Regions from separate parts of the Alteromonas sp. K632G genome, predicted to be linked through region 3. Evidence: predicted binding sites of a transcription regulator. Region 3 holds the regulator's gene; each other region holds the start of a gene.
What was found. Region 3 encodes sigma-54, which starts transcription at its own class of promoters, with help from an activator protein. Its sites were predicted from a motif close to GTTGGCACGNNNNTNGNNT; they were not measured.

Region 1 (6,110 bases), on a different contig from region 3:
AGGTGTTATTTTCTTTACTGTATTGAGCGTTACCTATTCTTACGCCGGTATAGTCTAACAACAGACACACCAAGGCTGATGCTCGCTCTATTGTCCACTGCTCGCCATTAACGAGTGTCCTGCAATATTCTCGAAACTCGGGTACCTTTTGACCGAAAACCGCCAAGCGTTTGAATTTTTCTGCTTGTTGCTGTTTATGCCAATCGGGATGGTAGAGATATTGTTTTCGCCCTTTAGCATCTAAGCCAATAGCCTGAATACTTGCTTTAGGGTCGCGACTAATAGTGACACTTTTCCAGTTAGGGGGGATGGCAAGGGATTTGATTCTGTGCAGCACGCGCTGCCCTTCTACTTTTCGACCGCTGGTATAACGATAATAGACACCTTTACCACAAGGGATCCGCTTAATGGTGAGGTGTGGATGAGGCATATCCCTTTCAACGACTTGCCCTATAGTCACGTGAACTCCCTTTTAGAATTATGTGTACCGCAAACTTACATCAAGGCTGCTTGGTAGTATGGCAACTTATTAATGCCATTTTAAATGCTGAAGGAAGATGCAAGTTACGTGCATGTTGACGTGCCAGCCAAAAACTATGACTTATTGCAAGGAAACTGATTCGATTAAAAAATATTTTCTAACACTTTCATTAAGTTAGCGATTAGATTTTACTTTGGACAAATCATTTGCCGTCTTCAAAATGCTAGGCAGTAAAACGTTTTGATAAAAACAGATTTACAGACTGAGACAAATTTTCATACTGTGAGTAAATATGAAACATAGTGAAAATGTTATCTTTAGACCTAGGGTATGTTTTATCGACATGAAGTTAAGTTAACCTTATTAAAAAAGCAATATTAACATTACAATTCAATACGTTAGGTTAAAACAGAGCGCTTCGAAAGCATGTAGACCAAAGTATTGCCCGCCAGCGGAACGCATTTTGAATGGTTATGAATGAATATTTGTAAATTCGTTTAATAGTTATGAATTTACCCGCCTTTGGCAAAAACGCTGAAGGGTACCGCATAGGTATAAATTGACCGGGTTTATCGGAGAAGTTATGCAAACCGCTAATCATGAAAATCTTCGCGCATCTCTAGCGCCAAAAGACCAAATTCAAGTTGCTGCCATATTTGAAAACAAATTAATGGCAAAAAAAACCATTCAACAACTGGCAAATTCAACTGACGTCAGTACTGATCAAGTTGCCTTTATCGACGCAAGCGATACTGAAGCGAGTGAGAAGCTAGAACGAGAGAGTAGAAGCATAGGCAAAAATTTGTGGCACTCTCACTTATTGCTTGGTGGTGTAGGTTTTCTTGTAGGCATACTAGCAGCATTTCTTTTGGTTTCGTTTGGCCCTGAGCTAACGAAACAAAACCCACTATTTACATATATCGCGCTGATAAGCCCAGGCATCTTTACTGGTTTGTTCGTAGCAGGCTTAGTTGGCCTGCGCCCAGACCGTTCAGAGATAGTGCAAGCGGTAAGACATGCTATTAGAAGAAACCATGTGGCCGTGGTTATTAACTTGAAAAAGAGCCAATCGGCGTCTGACATTGCATCGTTTTTACATTCGCGAAGCAAGAATGTGGTAGAAGCGATACGCTAATACCGCTTTAAAGCCCCTTAAGGATTGCTTGAGACCTGTTTAAGAACTGCTAAAACCGAAATCAACCGCTAACTCCCTTTAATCACAGATTAAGGGAGTGGCTAGGCTTAATGGTCTTGGCTCAATTCGTGGTGAGCCGTTAACTTTTTCGCCAGTAAAAAGCACGCCGGAAATACTACCCCCCATACCATTGCTAAAATTAACCCCGTAACTAGGGGTGAATATCCAAAGGTGACAGCACCAAACTTTTGCCCACCGAAATAACTGAGCGGGGCGAAGACTGCACCGCCAAACATTGCAAGTAATGGCTTATCAGCAAACGCACTTAGGCTATGCTGAATCGACCCTCCTAATGCGGCCCACAGACACACTAGCCAAATAGGTATTATCAAATGAGATGCGCCACCGCTGAACCAAGCACCACGCTCAAAGCCAAATACCCCTGTCACCATCAAAAGTGAGTCCACCACAGTACCTAGCAAAAGCACCGCTATCATTATTTTACTATCTGACTTTCGCAACGGTGAATAAATAAGCCACGCGATCAGTAAACCCAAAACCAAGAACGTGTTTTGGTATAAAACCACTAACCACCAAATGGTTTGAAACCATAAAAAGTTTACCAATTTGATAATGAAACTGTTCGACATTGAATTCGCCCGTTCATGTAAATACTGAATGCTGTGGAAAATCTGATGGAACCTGTACGGCGCTATCTATCACCCAGTTCACTTATAAAGTTTAAACAAAATGTAATTTTTGATTATTATTTTCATTCTACCTTCATAGATGCTTATTAGTAATAAACAAAATTGGCGGAACCACTGTATAAATAAACTGAATGTTTGAACAAAGGAAATGTGAACAGTATGAAGATGGTTAAATATTATGTACTCGGCGCAATTTTAGCATTAGTGCTAACGTGGTTTAGCCCAACACTATGGCTCTCTGTCATCTTTGCTTGGATCAGTTTCTCACTGATTGCAGTTAGTAGCGCCTACTTGCTTAACTATCCTGCATTGTTCAGAAAACGTGAAGATGGTTCGATCCCTATTTATATTCGGTGGGTCTTCGTTCCATTCTTAATGGGGAGCTGGTTATACAATGAGTATGCAAGACGTACCGACAAGGTTCCCCCTTTTCAAAAAATTGATGATCAACTTTATTTAGGTTGTCGCATGTCTTCACAGCATGTTGTTATGCTGAAAAACAACAATATTAACGCTATTTTAGACGTTACTGCCGAATTCGATGGCTTAGACTGGACCGCCTATCAATTAGATTTTGATTATTTGAACATCCCTGTTCTTGACCATACCAGCCCCACTCAAGAACAACTAACCCTTGCGATTAACTGGTTAGATCAACAACTCGTTGAAGGTAAGAATGTAGTTGTGCATTGTGCACTGGGTAGAGGCCGATCTGTATTAGTGCTAGCCGCCTACCTACTGGCCAGGGATCCTTCCCTATCCATTCTAGATGCAATGGATAAAATTCAATCGGTTCGTTCGACAGCCAGGCTAAATAAACATCAGTTAGCAGCACTTGAAAAAATAAAGAATGGCGGAAGCTTGTCATTAACTAAGCGTCTTACCCTTATTGCCAACCCTGTTGCCGGCGGAGGTAAATGGGAAGTTGAAAAAGCGGATATTCTGGCAAGACTAAACGAAAAATTCAAAGTTACCGTTAAAGAAACAACCGAAGAAATAAACGGTGAAGTCTTGGCTAAAGAAGCCTTAGCCGATGGGGCACAAATTATCGTAGCTTGTGGTGGCGACGGTACCATTACGGAGGTGGCCAATGCCCTTACCGATAAGAATGTCACTTTAGGGGTTATTCCCCTAGGTACGGCCAATGCCCTTTGTCAGGTACTCCATGGTTATGCCAGTAAAATTGTTCCTATTAGTACCGCGTGTGACGTCATTATTGACGGTAAAACGGCAGATATCGATACTGCCCGGTGTAATGGCCGAATGATGTTGCTGGTTGCTGCAGTGGGCTTTGAAGAACATATGATATCTGCCGCGGGACGAGGTGAGAAAGACTCAGGCGGACAGTTTGCCTACCTTAAGGGACTGTGGGAAGCCATAGGAAAAAATGACAACCTTAGTTTTCAGGTGAAATTTGATAATGAAGAATCTCAGCACTTGGAAACGCCAAGCTTAGTCATCGCTAATGCCGCGCCAATTACCACTGCACTTGCGCAAGGCGGAAATTTACCCGATGTGACTGATGGTAAATTAGATATCACCTGGCTAACCCCACAAGATTCATCCGACCGACAATTACTCTCTTTGGCAGAGCTAGTCTTTGGGCCTGAAGAATATAAAACCAGCTCAGACAGTATTAGGCACAAACAAACCCCATCGATATCTCTTTATTTTGACGAAGAAGTATCTTATGCGGTCGATGGTGAGATTTTCAGTGCAAGTGAAATTAGTATCACTACACACCCTGCAAGTTTACGAGTATTAACTGGCATCGACCACACGCAAAATAATAGTTAATCCATAGCGCAATAGCGTTAGGTAAAGATTACTGTAAACCCTATGTAAGAAATGCATTATTTAAGCGGTTCCTTATGTATTGAAATAATAAATAACCGCTAAAAGCTGCATTTACAATGACTTAGTGAACTCAATATAGTGGAACACTTCTGGCATTAGTTAAGGTGCTTTTAACGCCACATATTCAGTACAACTAGTTGAGGGATTACCGATGAAAATTTTTGAAGCACTACGCCAAGATCATGAGAAGCAACGATTGTTACTTAAAATACTCGCTGAGACCAGCGGAGACACCGCTGCTCGCCGTGAATACTACCAAGAGTTGAAGGATCAGCTTGAAAGTCATGCAGTGGCTGAGGAACGTCATTTTTATTCTCCGCTGCTTAAAAAAGATGAAGCGGTAGATTTAACCCGCCATGGTATTGCAGAGCATCACGAGATTGATGAGCTTATCGAAAAATTGGATGATACCAAAATGGACTCACCCGGGTGGCTACGTCACTTAAAATCTCTCCAAGAAAAAGTTGAGCATCACCTTGCTGACGAAGAGCAAGAATTTTTTCAAGTTGCTGGCCGACTTCTTAACGATTCTCAAAAGAATAAACTTGCCGACGCTTACCAAGAAGAAATGGCAAAAGAACTCGCGCCTCACTAGGCGTGCGTTTTACATAAATCTTACTGATACAAAAAAGCCAGTCATAGACTGGCCTTTCTTTTAGTACTTGGTTTACTAAAACTTAGTAAAATTAACTATCGTTTAGCAATAATGTACACGGCGTGGATAACACCAGGGAAATAGCCAAACAATGTTAGAAGGATGTTTATCCAAAACTGAGCGCCAATACCAACTTGTAAGAACACACCTAGAGGAGGCAGTAAAATTGAAAGTATAATGCGAATAATGTCCATAATAATATCCTTGTTTTTGAAGTAATTTCACAGTTTACCCACTCAAACGGCAATATCTTACGGTTTTGAGCAGGCTTTATTTTTATAATGCATATATACTGCCAACAATAAGGAATTTACCGGTTCCCGTCTATTCGCCTAAAGGTGAATTTTCTAACCACTCTTCTAGCGCATCCTTCGCTAATGGTCGGCTAATGAAGTAACCTTGCGCAATATCACAGCCCCATTCTTTCAAAATATTGAGCGACATCTCGTCTTCTACCCCTTCTGCGACCACTTTTAAGTCGAAAGCAGTGGCTAATCCCAGCACGGTATGCACTATTTGTTTATCGTTATCATCGGTCGCTAACGACAATATGAAGCTTTTATCAATTTTAATTGTATCGACAGGCAGGTTCTTCAAATAGGCAAGCGAAGAGTAACCAGTGCCAAAGTCGTCAATGGCAAAGTGAAACCCCCTGCTCGTCAACGCGTTTAAGTTTTCAATAGCAAGCGACGCATCGGCCACCAAATCACTCTCTGTGATTTCTAGCTCTAGGGCATCTGGAGAAAGTGCTGCGTCGGTAAGTATAGAAACCAATTTATCGAGTAACGGTTTATTTTGAATATCTTGAGTGGATAAATTCATTGCAACCGTAAAGCCATAACCTTTCTGCCTAAAGTACGACAAATCAGCAATGGTTCGTTGCATAACCCATGTCGTGACTTGTTCAATTAGGCCTGCCTGTTCAGCAATAGTAATAAACTCATCTGGTGGTACGAAGCCAAGTGTTTCGTTGTTCCACCTTATTAGCGCTTCCATGCTGCATACTTTCATCGTGCTGAGATCAATTTTAGGTTGATACACCATTGAAAGCTCGCTTTGATTGCTAGAAAGCGCCCGCTTAAGCTCGGTAGTAATGGTCAAACGCCTAACGTACTTAGCCTCAAGTTCGGGCCGATAGTGAACACACCATGCATTAGAATGAATAGCTTCGTCTGTAACAATATTAACTTTACGAAATAGCTCTTCTGAGTTGGTAGCATCCTGAGGACAAGACACCACGGCCATCGCTACCTTAACTGGGATCGAAATTAA
Region 2 (6,110 bases), on a different contig from region 3:
TTTATGGCGGCGGTTATCGGCGAGGTTGGCTCTGATGGTTCTCGTATTACCCTTTGGCAAGGTGGCATGCCGCAGATGCTGGTGGTGTCAGACAAAAGGAAATTTATTAAAACTATTTCTTCTCCACATATGGCGCTAGGTATTCTTGAGCAGCACGAGTTTGACAGTGAATGCGAAATTTTTGAGATGTTGGCGAATGACAAGTTAATTATCTATTCCGATGGGTTAACAGAAGCGGTTGATGTACAAGGAAATATGCTAACCGAAGAGGGGATAAAGCAATGGTGTGCTGAGGTCAAGGATATTACCGCCGAAGGAATTTTCGATCACGCTAAAGCATTTTCGGCTACGCCTACTTTTGACGACGATGTGTCTATCGTTGTTTTTAAAAGTCAGGCTTTAGAAGGGATTAAGCCTTATAAAGCTACCGATGATATCCCATTGAATATCACCATCACCTTAAGTGCTAAACATTTAAAGCAGCCTGACATTCAAACTCGCATGCTCCATCAAACCTCTCAGTGTAGTGGAATTGAACATGTTCGCTCAGTGCTTTTTACCGTGGTTTCCGAAATGTTTAGCAACGCCTTAGAGCACGGGATTTTGAACATGGATTCACGTTTAAAGCACTCTCCAGAAGGCTTTCAACTATATTATGAGCAGCGAGAAAGGCTGCTTAGTGCCCTAGATAAAGGGACGATTATTATTAATATTGAGTCGGATCCTGCAAAAGAAATTGTCTTCCTTTCTATAGAGGATAGTGGAAATGGTTTTGAGTGGGAGCAACAAGCCAGCCCCGAAAGTAATGACTCATTCGGAAGAGGACTAGGCCTCATTAGAGCGCTAAGTAGTAAAGTGTGGTTTGAAAAAGGCGGGAGAAAAATAAACTGTTTGCTCAATACAGTCGTTGAATAACTACCACTAAACTAAAAATGCCAACGATTTGCCGTATATCCCCACTTCGAAACGGTGGATGTGTTATGCAATAGCTTCGTTGTTTATTTGGAGCGTCTAATGCTTAAATCTTTGTTACAGCTTTTCGAAACGAAAGAGTCAGAAGAGCAACAGAAACATACAGTCGAACTTGCCACTGCTGCTTTGTTAAGTGAAATAATAAGGGCAGATGATAATGTTACAGACAGCGAGCTCAATGCTTACAAGACGCATTTATATAAGCAGTTTGAGCTTTCTGACGAAGCGCTAAAATTACTTATGGAAGAAGGGCGTTCATCAGCAGAAGAAGCCGTCGATTTAGTCCAATTTACCAAAATAATTAATCAAACTTGTGATCCAGACCAAAAGCGGGACATTCTTGAAGGCTTATGGGCTATTGCTTATGCGGATAACCAACTTGCTCCTATTGAAGAGCATACAATCCGGCGTATATCAGATTTGTTGCATGTGCCGCATTCCCATTTTATTAAAGCTAAATTGCGTGTTTCGCCAGAAAATTAAAGCAATACTTAACACACCCACATGCTATTAATTTTGAAAAAAAAGTGCTTGTTACACAGGTAATTAGTAAATAATAATGCTATAAATAAATCATGAATTTCCATGGTCTCATACACACTTGAGATTGTGATGACTACGTAAGATTTATTTGAAACATGATTGCAATCTATTACGCGGGTGGTGTTAGAGGAAGTGGGTGTGTTTAAGTCTATAAAAGCCCCAATTAGTATAGTCGTTACCTTGTCTATGTCTGTTATGGCTGCCGCGGTGTTGTGGTTTGCAGTATTAGAACATAAAGCGCTTTATCTCAAGTTGGCACATTCTCATACTGTTTCTCTTGCAAATGGTGTGGTGAAAAACGTAGCGCCAGCTATGTTATTAAATACACAAAAAGCCCCATCTATTTCGAATGTTTTGATCCTATTGAAGGAGCATGAACATGTTATTTCAGCAAGAATCTATGACAGTAACTTTACCCTTTTATTAGAAGAAGAAGGCCCATCTGCTGATAGGTTAAATGAGCCCTTTTTCAATATGCTCGACCCATTTGTTCTAAGCGAAGGCGTATCCTCGGAAAATGACGTTATTATAGCGCGAAGGGCTATAGGTTCTTCGCAAAAGCCAGACGGCTTCTTGATACTCTTCGTGGATGCTAAGGCACCTCTCACCGGTAGTGTTAAAAGTTTATTGCTGAATGTCGTTCCTCTTATCTTCGTGCTTTGGGTAATAAGCATTATTGGCACATTGTTTTTCATTAGTCGTGTATTTCGCCCTTTAAGTGAGTTGAGTTTTTTCACCAAACAAGTCACCGATACAAAAGATTATGCTTTACGACAAAACCTAACTTCGAGAGATGAAATTGGAGAGTTAGGAGAAAACATCAACCTCCTGTTAGAAATGATAGAGGTTGAACTACTCATCAATCATGAACAAACTCAAACGTTGGTCAATCAACAGGAAACCATGATTCGCCTGGCTAACTATGACAGCCTAACCGGGCTACCTAATAGGCAATTTGTGCTTGATAATTTGCGTTTAGAGTTGGCCCGAGCACGAAGAAATGATGATGATCTAGCGCTACTGTTTTTCGATTTAGATGGGTTTAAAGGAATAAACGATTCTCTCGGTCATGAGACCGGTGACCTAATATTGATAGAAGTGGCAGATAGGGTGAGCGCACTGTTGCGGGAAGGAGACTTAGTCGCCCGTTTAGGGGGAGACGAATTTTTAGTATTACCTGACAGGGAAACGCGAGATACCAGTCTTGAAAATATGGCCGGTCGATTAATTGATGCCTTTACCAGTCCTTTTGAATTACGTGGATTGTCATTGTCTGTTGGCGTTAGTGTGGGGGTAGCGCGGGCCGTAGACGCAGACTACGATTTAAGCGAATTAATGAGCAATGCAGACCTTGCCATGTACCGCTCTAAAGCTAGAGGGCGTGGCAGCTTTACCATATTTACACCTGATATGGTGGAATCACATAAACGTAAATTCCATTTAGCTAATGCCATAGAGCAAGGGCTAAAGAATGATGAGTTTATGATATACTACCAAGTTAAAGTCGATCACAAAGGGAAGGTTATCGGCTTAGAGGGGCTTCTTAGATGGCAACACCCAGAATATGGCTTGGTCATGCCGAATGAATTTATTCCCATCGCGGAACAAGGCGGCAAGATATCTGCCATTACGCGTTGGGTCATTGAAAAAGTCTGTATTGATCTGCCCAAATTAAGAGAATGGCTTCCCCATCGTTTTCGAGTGTCAGTGAATCTATCAGGGCACGATCTGCGTGATAGCAACCTATTTGACAATATCTATGAGATTTTTACGCGCTACGATGTAAACCCTGAATATGTAGAATTCGAGGTAACCGAGTCTGCTTACTTAGAGAACTTTGCGTCGTCAAATAAATTCTTTAAACGCATGAGCAACATGGGATGCGCCATTGCCCTTGACGACTTTGGGACGGGGTATTCTTCACTAAGTTATTTGACCCAAATTAGTATCGATACCCTAAAAATTGATAAGCAGTTTGTACATGAACTAGAAACCTCCGAAAGAAGTCGACTGGTAACGGGCGCTATTATCGATTTGGCCAAACGTCTTTCACTGACTGTATGTGCTGAAGGTATTGAGAATGAAACACAGTGGCATTATTTGATTGATCACGGTTGTGACTACATTCAAGGGTTTATGTTTAGCAAACCGATTCCTATGGATGAGCTTGTTCAATCACCTAAACAGTTTTACATAGGCAATACAGACAATAGTGAAGCCTAGGTAGGCATTCAAAGCCCATGCATTGCTTTTTTTAAGGGAAGTTAAATAGACTGTTCTAACGAACTGTTTTTGCAGCCTATTTGACGCTTTATTAGGTTGTTGGATACATTTACAGGAGTTCGTGTAACTGTGTCTGTTTCTAGAGACATCGAATAGGAGGCAAGTCGGTTTATAATTTGTAAGTGTATGATATATAGTTTATTTGTATTTTTGGCTCAATTTTAGCTTATTCAATCAGAGTTAACAGAGTTATCGAAGTTAGTTTAAGGGATTTATAAACAAGCAGTAATGCGGAGGATTCATGATGAAACGACTAGAGAAGGTTTTTCTGATTTTAATGACTATCGCGGCGATACAAGCTATATCGGTAGTTGAAGCGCACGCTTCACCTGCGAAAACGTTGATGCAGCAGCTAGATACTAATAAAGACGGTTTGATATCACTAAAAGAAGCGGTTCGTCACACCGAACTATTGCGTAATTTTGGGTTAATTGACGACAATGAAGATGGCAAATTAACCGAAGACGAATTAGCAAAAAGTAAACTGACACCGGGAAATGCAAAATCTGCCGTTAGTAAATAGCGGCGGTCAGCGAGCAAAATAAATAAAAGCCTAGCAGATGCGCCTGCCGGTACTTGTTTGAAGGAATACCACTCTGATTGAGAAATTTTCATTTGGTGAACGGCTGGTTCAGCTAGGCTCATTACGTCAACTAACGCTAGGTAGCTTCGTGCTGGCGTTAATCCCATTAATTGCGCTGTTGTGGCAAAGTCAAAGTGACTTAGCTAAAGTGGGGCAAATGACCACGTTGGAAACCCGTTATGTGGTTGATGTTGTGGGTGATATGCAGCGTCTGGATGGTGCTGTTGTTGATTTAGAGCGAAGTATTCGCCAATACGCCGTTATTCGCACCGAAAAAGTTGCCACCTTATCCGATAATGCACTCGACCAATTTGCCGTGGCCGCTGATAATCTATGCCAAGCCTTATCTGTTCAGAGAACCTGCGAGAGGTTGTCAGAACAATTAGGCGACCTTTCTGATTACCGCATAATTGAAGATCAACTCCTACTCAATGCGTATCTTGCTAACGTCTCACGCAGTGTTTCACAACTTCGAGACGACGTGGAACTCGCTATTTCCGAACGGGTCAAAGTGCAGCAAGATGACTTAAACGCGATGCAAGCAAAGCAGGCGTGGTCTACGGCGATGTTGGTAAGTGTTTCCTTGCTGCTTATTCTATTAGGAAGCCAACTAATTGTTAATCCGGTCAATAAACTAAAGCAAATAATACGTATAGTGGCTCATCAGCAAGGTGATCTTCCCCCTTTGTCTCGCCAAGCGCCGCGAGAGCTAATAGATGTGGAGAAAGATCTGCATTGGCTGTACGATCGCCTAGGTCAATTGGAACATATACGCACAGCATTGTTGCGGCATGCTGCTCACGAGTTGAAAACACCGTTAGCCAGCATTAAAGAAGGATGTAGTTTATTATCGGAAAATGTTGTGGGCGATTTAAATGACCCACAACGTGAAATATTGTCGCTACTTAGTTCAAGTACGCAAAGATTGAACACACTAATCGAAAAATTACTCGATTATAATTTGTTATTACAGCAAGCTCAGCCCGACATTGTTAAAACTGATGCGAAGAAGTTGGTTGATGCATGCTTGGGTGATTACGCACTGGCGTTACAAGAGCGTGAAGTGACGGTATCGGTAGAAAACAGTCATATTTGGGCTGACGAAGAGTTATTCCGACGAATACTCGACAATTTGGTGTCTAACGCAGTAGCACATGGTGCTGTAGGGCGACCCATTAATGTACATATATATTTAGATAATAACTTTGCTATATTGGACGTTGCAAATCGGGGCAAGCGGATTGCCAAAGAGTCGGTTGCAACACTGTTTGAACCTTTCACCCGTGGCGCAGAGCCGAGAAATGACAACGTTATAGGCACAGGATTAGGTTTATCGATTGTTGCGGATTGTGCGCGACTGATGCATGGCGACGTGCAAGTTGTCGATGTTGATTATGCTGATGTGTGCTTTAGGGTGACGATTCCTCAACAGGAAAAATAAAATGAGAATAAGTTGTATGATACTGGCCCTGACGGTGATGTCGGGTTGCAGTGTGTTGTCTAAGCAGCCAATCGAACAGAAAATTGAAGTTTCTCCACCCCAGATCATTGAAGTGGCTGTAGATGACGATATTTGCCTGTTCACTTCAGAACCTGAAAATTTTGATTACAATTGCGACATGGCTTACTGGTTGGAAGTTTGGCTTGAAGCTGATGCCACGCCTTGGATTGAACGCAAAGCGCAATTGACAGCGCTTGGTCAATCGAAAAAAGACAAAATTCACGCTTA
Region 3 (6,110 bases):
AGTCTAGAATGTCCTGTAATACAGGCTCAGGCAGACTACTAAGGGTAACCGCTAAGTCATCGGTATCCATCTCTTCTAACGCGTCTACCACGTTAGCAGGCAGCATTTTGGTGATGATACCGTTACGTACGTCGTCAGAGAGTTCTTCTAAAATATCACCATGGAAATCACCATCGATAAGCTCCCACAACTCGTCACGAGTACGACTGGGGCTAGATTCTAGAATGTGTGCAACATCAGATGGGGGTAATTCAAGCAGAAGCTTACGTACAGAAACAAATTGGCCATTATTCAACGCGCCATTTAGTGCCCTTAGTTGGCTTTGTACGTATTTTGAGACCAGCGCTTCTGCCACTGCTTTCGCCTAAAAAATGGAATTTCAATAATGGTAGGATATCGCACTTGCCATGACGCTGTCATGACAAAAGCGCAGTAGGTACAGACAATTACGAGCCGTATGGTGAAATTATAGACGGCTTTTAGCAGAATTTCTCAGTCGTATTGGAAGCTGCATTATTCGTCTTCGTTGAAACGGCCTTCAATTAACGTTTCAATGGCGTTTAATGCCGCTTCGGCATCATTACCTTCAACCACAACGTTTACCTGTTCACCTTGGTGGCTTTCCAGCATCATTAAGCCCAGCACACTGTTAGCATCGGCTTTCTTATCGCCTTTCACCAACACGATTTTTGCGTCAAATTGATTGGCTAATTGAACCAACTGTGTGGCAGCGCGGGCGTGTAAGCCCAATTTATTGACTATGGTAAGTGTTTTTTCGATTGTCATTACTGATTTAACTCGCGGTGGCGAATTTGTACATCGGGATGCATTTCGCCAAAGGTTTTCGCTAACGATTGAGCAATAAATACTGAGCGGTGCTGACCGCCGGTACAACCAATCGCAATGGTGACATAACTACGGTTATTGCGTTCTAAGTGTGGCAGCCATGTAGTGATTAGGTTCTGAATTTGCCAAATAAATTTGGTTACAACAGGCTGGGAACCTAAAAATACTTCTACGGGGGCATCTAAGCCAGTTAAGTGTTTTAAATCGGGTTCCCAATGCGGGTTGGGGAGAAAGCGGGCGTCAAATACATAGTCGGCGTCTTTGGGGATACCGTGCTTAAAGCCAAACGATTCAAACACCAATACTAGGCGAGAGCTTTTCTTGCCTAGAATTCGCTCGCGAATAAGCTCTGCGAGTTGATGAATAGTGAGTTTATCCGTATCAATATACAAATCGGCGCGCTCAACAATAGGCGCAAGTAAGTCTGATTCGGCTTTTATCGATTCAGATAAAGATTTGTTGAGCTTAGCTAGCGGATGTAATCGGCGGGTTTCGCTGAAACGCTTCACCAGTACATCGTCACTCGCGTCGATGTACACAATGGTCATAGACCACGATGAGGGTAGGTAATCTAAGATCTCTACCAAGTCCGCTGGATTTTTGGGTAGGTTTCTTACATCGATACTTACCGCAACTTGGTCATATTCATCAACCACGGTATGGGTCAGAGTAGGGAGAAGGTTAACCGGAATATTATCTACGCAATAGTAACCTAAATCTTCAAGGGCACGTAGCGCAACTGATTTTCCTGAACCGGATCGACCACTGATAATAATCAGTTTCACCTGCATTTCTCCCTTTTAAAATATGGTGCAGTGCTTTTTTAGCTTAAAGCCGTAATGATGTCATCACTGGTGGAGGCCCGCCTAATGGCTTTCACCGTTTCTTTATCACTTAGCTTACCCGCCACGGTAGCGAGTGTTTGTAAGTGACCTTCTGTTTTCTCTTCTGGCACTAATAGGGCAAAGAATATATCTACGGGCTGATCGTCAAGCGCATCAAAATCGATGGCAGGGTTGCTGGTTACAATAATGGCGATAACGTGTTCTAAGCCCGGTAATCGACCGTGGGGCAGAGCAATACCATTGCCAATACCCGTACTCCCCATTCGTTCACGGGTTAGTAGACTATTTAATACACTAGCCTGATCGATGTCGGGATTATTTTTAGCAGCAATGTCGCTAATAATCTCTAGAATACGTTTTTTACTGTTACATTGAACCGCACACTCGGTGCGGTCCAAACTTACTATGGCTTGAATTTCCATACTAATATTTAGTGCTTTTTCAGCTTTTCCTTATGCTTGATAACTTGCCTGTCGAGTTTGTCGATCATGCTGTCTATCGCCGCATACATGTCTGTATTATGAGATGAAGCAAACACTTCTGCGCCGCTAAGGTGCATGGTGGCTTCGGCTTTTTGATTGAGTTTTTCGACGTTCAGGATGACATGCACATTAGATATGTGATCAAAGTGACGCTCTAGTTTGCTGAACTTAGTATCGACATAGCTACGCAAAGAATCAGTAATTTCGACATGATGACCGGTAAGGTTGATTTGCATATTTCGTCTTCCTTAAATTATCAAGGCCTTTAAATAAGGCTTTTGCGTTGGTTTGACGGCGGAATCGATAACGATTCCCGGTATTTTGCTATTGTTCGCCGGGCTACTTTAATGCCTTGTTCGGCCAACAATTGAGCAATCTTGCTATCGCTTAATGGCTTGCTGGGCGTTTCCGCTGCCACAAGCTTTTTAATTAGTGCGCGAATAGCGGTAGATGAACACTCACCACCAGATTCCGTTGCTACATGGCTAGAGAAGAAATATTTCAACTCGAAAATGCCACGAGGGGTATGCATATACTTTTGCGTGGTGACTCGTGAAATGGTGGATTCATGCATATCTACCATTTCTGCGACATCATTTAGCACCATTGGTTTCATCATTTCTGGGCCGTGCTCGAAAAAGCCCATTTGTTGCTGCACAATACAGTTTGCTACTTTCATCAAGGTGTCGTTTCTTGACTCAAGGCTTTTTATAAACCACTTGGCTTCTTGCATATGCGAGCGAATAAATTGCGAATCGCTGCTGTTTTTAGAGCGTCGGCTCATGGCAGCGTATTGTTGATTTACGCTTAATTTTGGCAAGCTGTCGGGATTAAGTTCTACTACCCAACGGCCATTCTTTTTGTTTACCGAAACATCAGGAATAACGTATTCGGGTTCTTTAGTAATTAATGCACTGCCAGGACGAGGATTCAACGTTTGCAATAAGCGCATGGCTTCGCGAAGTTGATCTTCTTTCAAACGACTCTTGCGCATTAACGTACGGTAATCTTTGCTGCTCAGCAGGTCTGAGTACTCATTAATAAGCTGTCTGGCTTCGGTAAGCCATGGCGTATCGTCTGAGAACTGGCGAAGCTGCACGAGCAAACATTCTTGCGGTGTACGTGAACCTGAACCAATAGGGTCGAACATTTGAATACGTTTTAGTACACATTCAACTTCGTCCATTTCTACCAACTCTTCAACATCGTCAGAGTTTACCGATTCTAAAATCTGTTCAATGGGTACGTTAAGGTAACCAGATTCATCAATTGAGTCGATAATGGCGGTAGCAATGGCGCGGTCTGTATCTGAAAACGGGGTTAAGCGCATCTGCCAAAGCAAATGGTCTTGAATATTGTCGGTGGTTTCACCCTGAAACAATTGGTCGTCATCATTATTCGATGGGCCAGGAGCGGGGGCAGAAGAGGCCGAGTAATACTCATCCCATGTGCTGTCGATTGGCAACTCGTCGGGAAGATCGTTCTTTTCAAGCGCGTCACCAGCTTCTAATGAATCGCTAGAAGCAGTAGGAGCAGCTTCTACAGAAGGGTCGTCGCCGTCCATGTTGTTTTTCTCAACAGGGTGGTCATCACCGCCTTCTTCAACTTCTAAAAGAGGGTTTGAGTCAAGTGCTTCCTGAATCTCTTGTTGCAGGTCGAGCGTAGACAACTGCAGCAGCTTGATTGCCTGCTGCAACTGCGGTGTCATGGTAAGTTGTTGACTGAACTTTAGCTGTAAAGATGGTTTCATCTACGTCTTATTTTTAAACTCTTGTTGTGAATATACCCGTGCTTAAAACTGAAAATGACAATTCGGTTACAGTAACTATAGCCTGAATTGTTCTCCTAGGTATACATCCCTTACTTTCTGATTACTTAAAACTTGTTCTGCCGTCCCTTGCGCGATGAGTTCGCCTTGGCTCACAATATACGCTTTCTCACACACATCCAGTGTTTCTCTTACGTTGTGATCGGTGATGAGGATTCCAATTCCTCTGTCACGAAGATGTTGAATGATCTTCTTTATATCATTAACCGATATAGGATCAACACCAGCAAATGGCTCATCAAGCAAAATAAATTGCGGATCGGCTGCTAATGCTCGTGCGATTTCTACTCGGCGGCGTTCACCACCGGATAAACTCATACCCGTACTATTACGTATATGGTTGATATTAAATTCATCAAGTAGCGCATCGGCTTCTTGTTCTTGTTCTGATGAACTTAACCCTTTACGGGTTTGCAAGATAGCCATGATGTTCTCAAACACCGTCAATTTTCTAAAAATAGAGGCTTCTTGCGGCAAATACCCAATACCGCGGCGAGCACGTTCGTGCATGGGCTCGTGGGTTAATTCGCTGTCATCAATACTGATTTTGCCCTTATCTAGAGGAACTAAGCCAACAATCATGTAGAAGGTAGTCGTTTTACCGGCACCATTCGGGCCGAGTAATCCAACGATTTGCCCCGTCGATACTGATAAGCTTACATCGCGAACCACTTGACGTGCTTTATACGCCTTTGCAAGGCTCTGTGCGCTCAACGTTGCCATGATTAATTGTCGTCCGCCTTATCGTCTTCGTTATTCGATGACGCTTTACGTATTGCCTCAGGGGTAAATACGGTAGTGACTCTGCCACCTTCGCCGTCTTCGCCGCCTGTTGCAAGTAATTGTTCAGTGACCATGTCGAAGGTAATCTTATCACCTTGTACTTTACTGGTGTCTTGCTGTAGCTCAGCATTTCCTTGTAAAGAAATAGTTCGATTTACTACTTCATAGCGAATTTCGTTGGCCTTCGCTGTGACAGGAGCACCGTCTTCAAGTTTTTGCGAATAGCTGGCTGGTTTGCCGCGAGCCACGAATATCTCTCGTCCATCACCTTCGCTGGCAATCACTTCAACTTCATCGGCATTTATCACCAAAGAACCTTGAGTAATCCGTACATCATCTTTAAACAATGAGGTTTTGTTTTTACCGTCAACAAATTGCGATTTCGAGTCAACTTTAATCGGTTTATTAAAGTCGCTTTCAGCCGCTATAGCCGCAGTAGCAAATAGGCTAACAGCGAGGCTAGTCGCTAATGCTTTAGTGGCTAGGCGAATAAATGGTTTGTACATGGTCTATTAACTCGTATTCCTGGGTACGCAAATTAGCGTTAAACCCATTGCTGTTAATCACATATTGTAAGCCACGTATTTCCACGGGCTGATCAGATGTCATTTGCTTAGTGTACAGGTTTATCTCTATAAACGCTGTGCGTATTGTTCTTACAAAGTCATCGACACTTTGGTTTTCAATAACGACATTATTTTCTAGCTGTATCAATTCGTTATTATACAAAGTGCCTTCTGTCGCGGTAACTTCCCACGGTGACTGTGCATCGTCGGTATACAATGTATATCTGGGCTTTTGGAATAAAACAAAGCCCAATTGGTCGTAATGTTCCATCGACGCTGCAAATACTTTGTGATTTAGCTGTCCTTCTTGATTGTATAAGGTGGTCGTTAGGTTTTTGGCTTTATATGCAGGCTTTAATGCGTCCGGCCCTTGATCAGATTGCTGAGCAGGGTCTTCGTCCATCCAAATAGGGATATACAGGGCGGATGCCAATATAAATAACACCGAAATACTTAAGCCTAATCGATCAAAACCTAATACCTTCATACGCTAGCACCTTGAATTCCGTGTAGCTTGTCGTTTGCTTGAAGCAAGGTGTCACATATTTCGCGAACGGCCCCGAAGCCGCTGGGCAACGTGGTGATCCAATTCGCTTGCTGTGCAACCGCAGGGTGGGCGTCTTTTACCGCAATTTTTACATTAGCGTGAGGATACATGCCCGTATCAGGCATATCGTCACCTACTACCGCCACATGCTCGGGCTTAAGTGATAAGCGAGCCATCAGTTCAGCAAGGGCGTCAGATTTATTTTCTTCACCC

Region 1: J5X92_RS09620 (hemerythrin domain-containing protein) is a predicted target of sigma-54. The motif match lies at 4,261-4,279, and genes of this name have one in related genera.
Region 2: J5X92_RS02290 (EF-hand domain-containing protein) is a predicted target of sigma-54. The motif match lies at 3,948-3,966, and genes of this name have one in related genera.

Annotation. Positions count from the first base shown of each region.
Region 1 is NZ_JAGGDM010000008.1:64,628-70,737, reverse strand. It holds gene J5X92_RS09640 (DNA topoisomerase IB) at 1-460, opposite strand, end outside; gene J5X92_RS09635 (hypothetical protein) at 1,065-1,616, shown strand; gene J5X92_RS09630 (DUF2878 domain-containing protein) at 1,724-2,266, opposite strand; gene J5X92_RS09625 (diacylglycerol kinase family protein) at 2,486-4,123, shown strand; gene J5X92_RS09620 (hemerythrin domain-containing protein) at 4,335-4,778, shown strand; gene J5X92_RS09615 (YqaE/Pmp3 family membrane protein) at 4,874-5,032, opposite strand; gene J5X92_RS09610 (GGDEF domain-containing protein) at 5,163-6,110, opposite strand, start outside.
Region 2 is NZ_JAGGDM010000001.1:510,508-516,617, forward strand. It holds gene J5X92_RS02275 (fused response regulator/phosphatase) at 1-915, shown strand, start outside; gene J5X92_RS02280 (TerB family tellurite resistance protein) at 1,015-1,455, shown strand; gene J5X92_RS02285 (EAL domain-containing protein) at 1,654-3,738, shown strand; gene J5X92_RS02290 (EF-hand domain-containing protein) at 4,040-4,321, shown strand; gene J5X92_RS02295 (HAMP domain-containing sensor histidine kinase) at 4,425-5,822, shown strand; gene J5X92_RS02300 (hypothetical protein) at 5,824-6,110, shown strand, end outside.
Region 3 is NZ_JAGGDM010000021.1:2,968-9,077, forward strand. It holds gene mgtE (magnesium transporter) at 1-355, opposite strand, end outside; gene J5X92_RS17815 (HPr family phosphocarrier protein) at 514-786, opposite strand; gene rapZ (RNase adapter RapZ) at 786-1,631, opposite strand; gene ptsN (PTS IIA-like nitrogen regulatory protein PtsN) at 1,670-2,113, opposite strand; gene hpf (ribosome hibernation promoting factor) at 2,122-2,409, opposite strand; gene J5X92_RS17835 (RNA polymerase factor sigma-54) at 2,439-3,923, opposite strand; gene lptB (LPS export ABC transporter ATP-binding protein) at 3,999-4,724, opposite strand; gene lptA (lipopolysaccharide transport periplasmic protein LptA) at 4,727-5,290, opposite strand; gene lptC (LPS export ABC transporter periplasmic protein LptC) at 5,259-5,837, opposite strand; gene kdsC (3-deoxy-manno-octulosonate-8-phosphatase KdsC) at 5,834-6,110, opposite strand, start outside.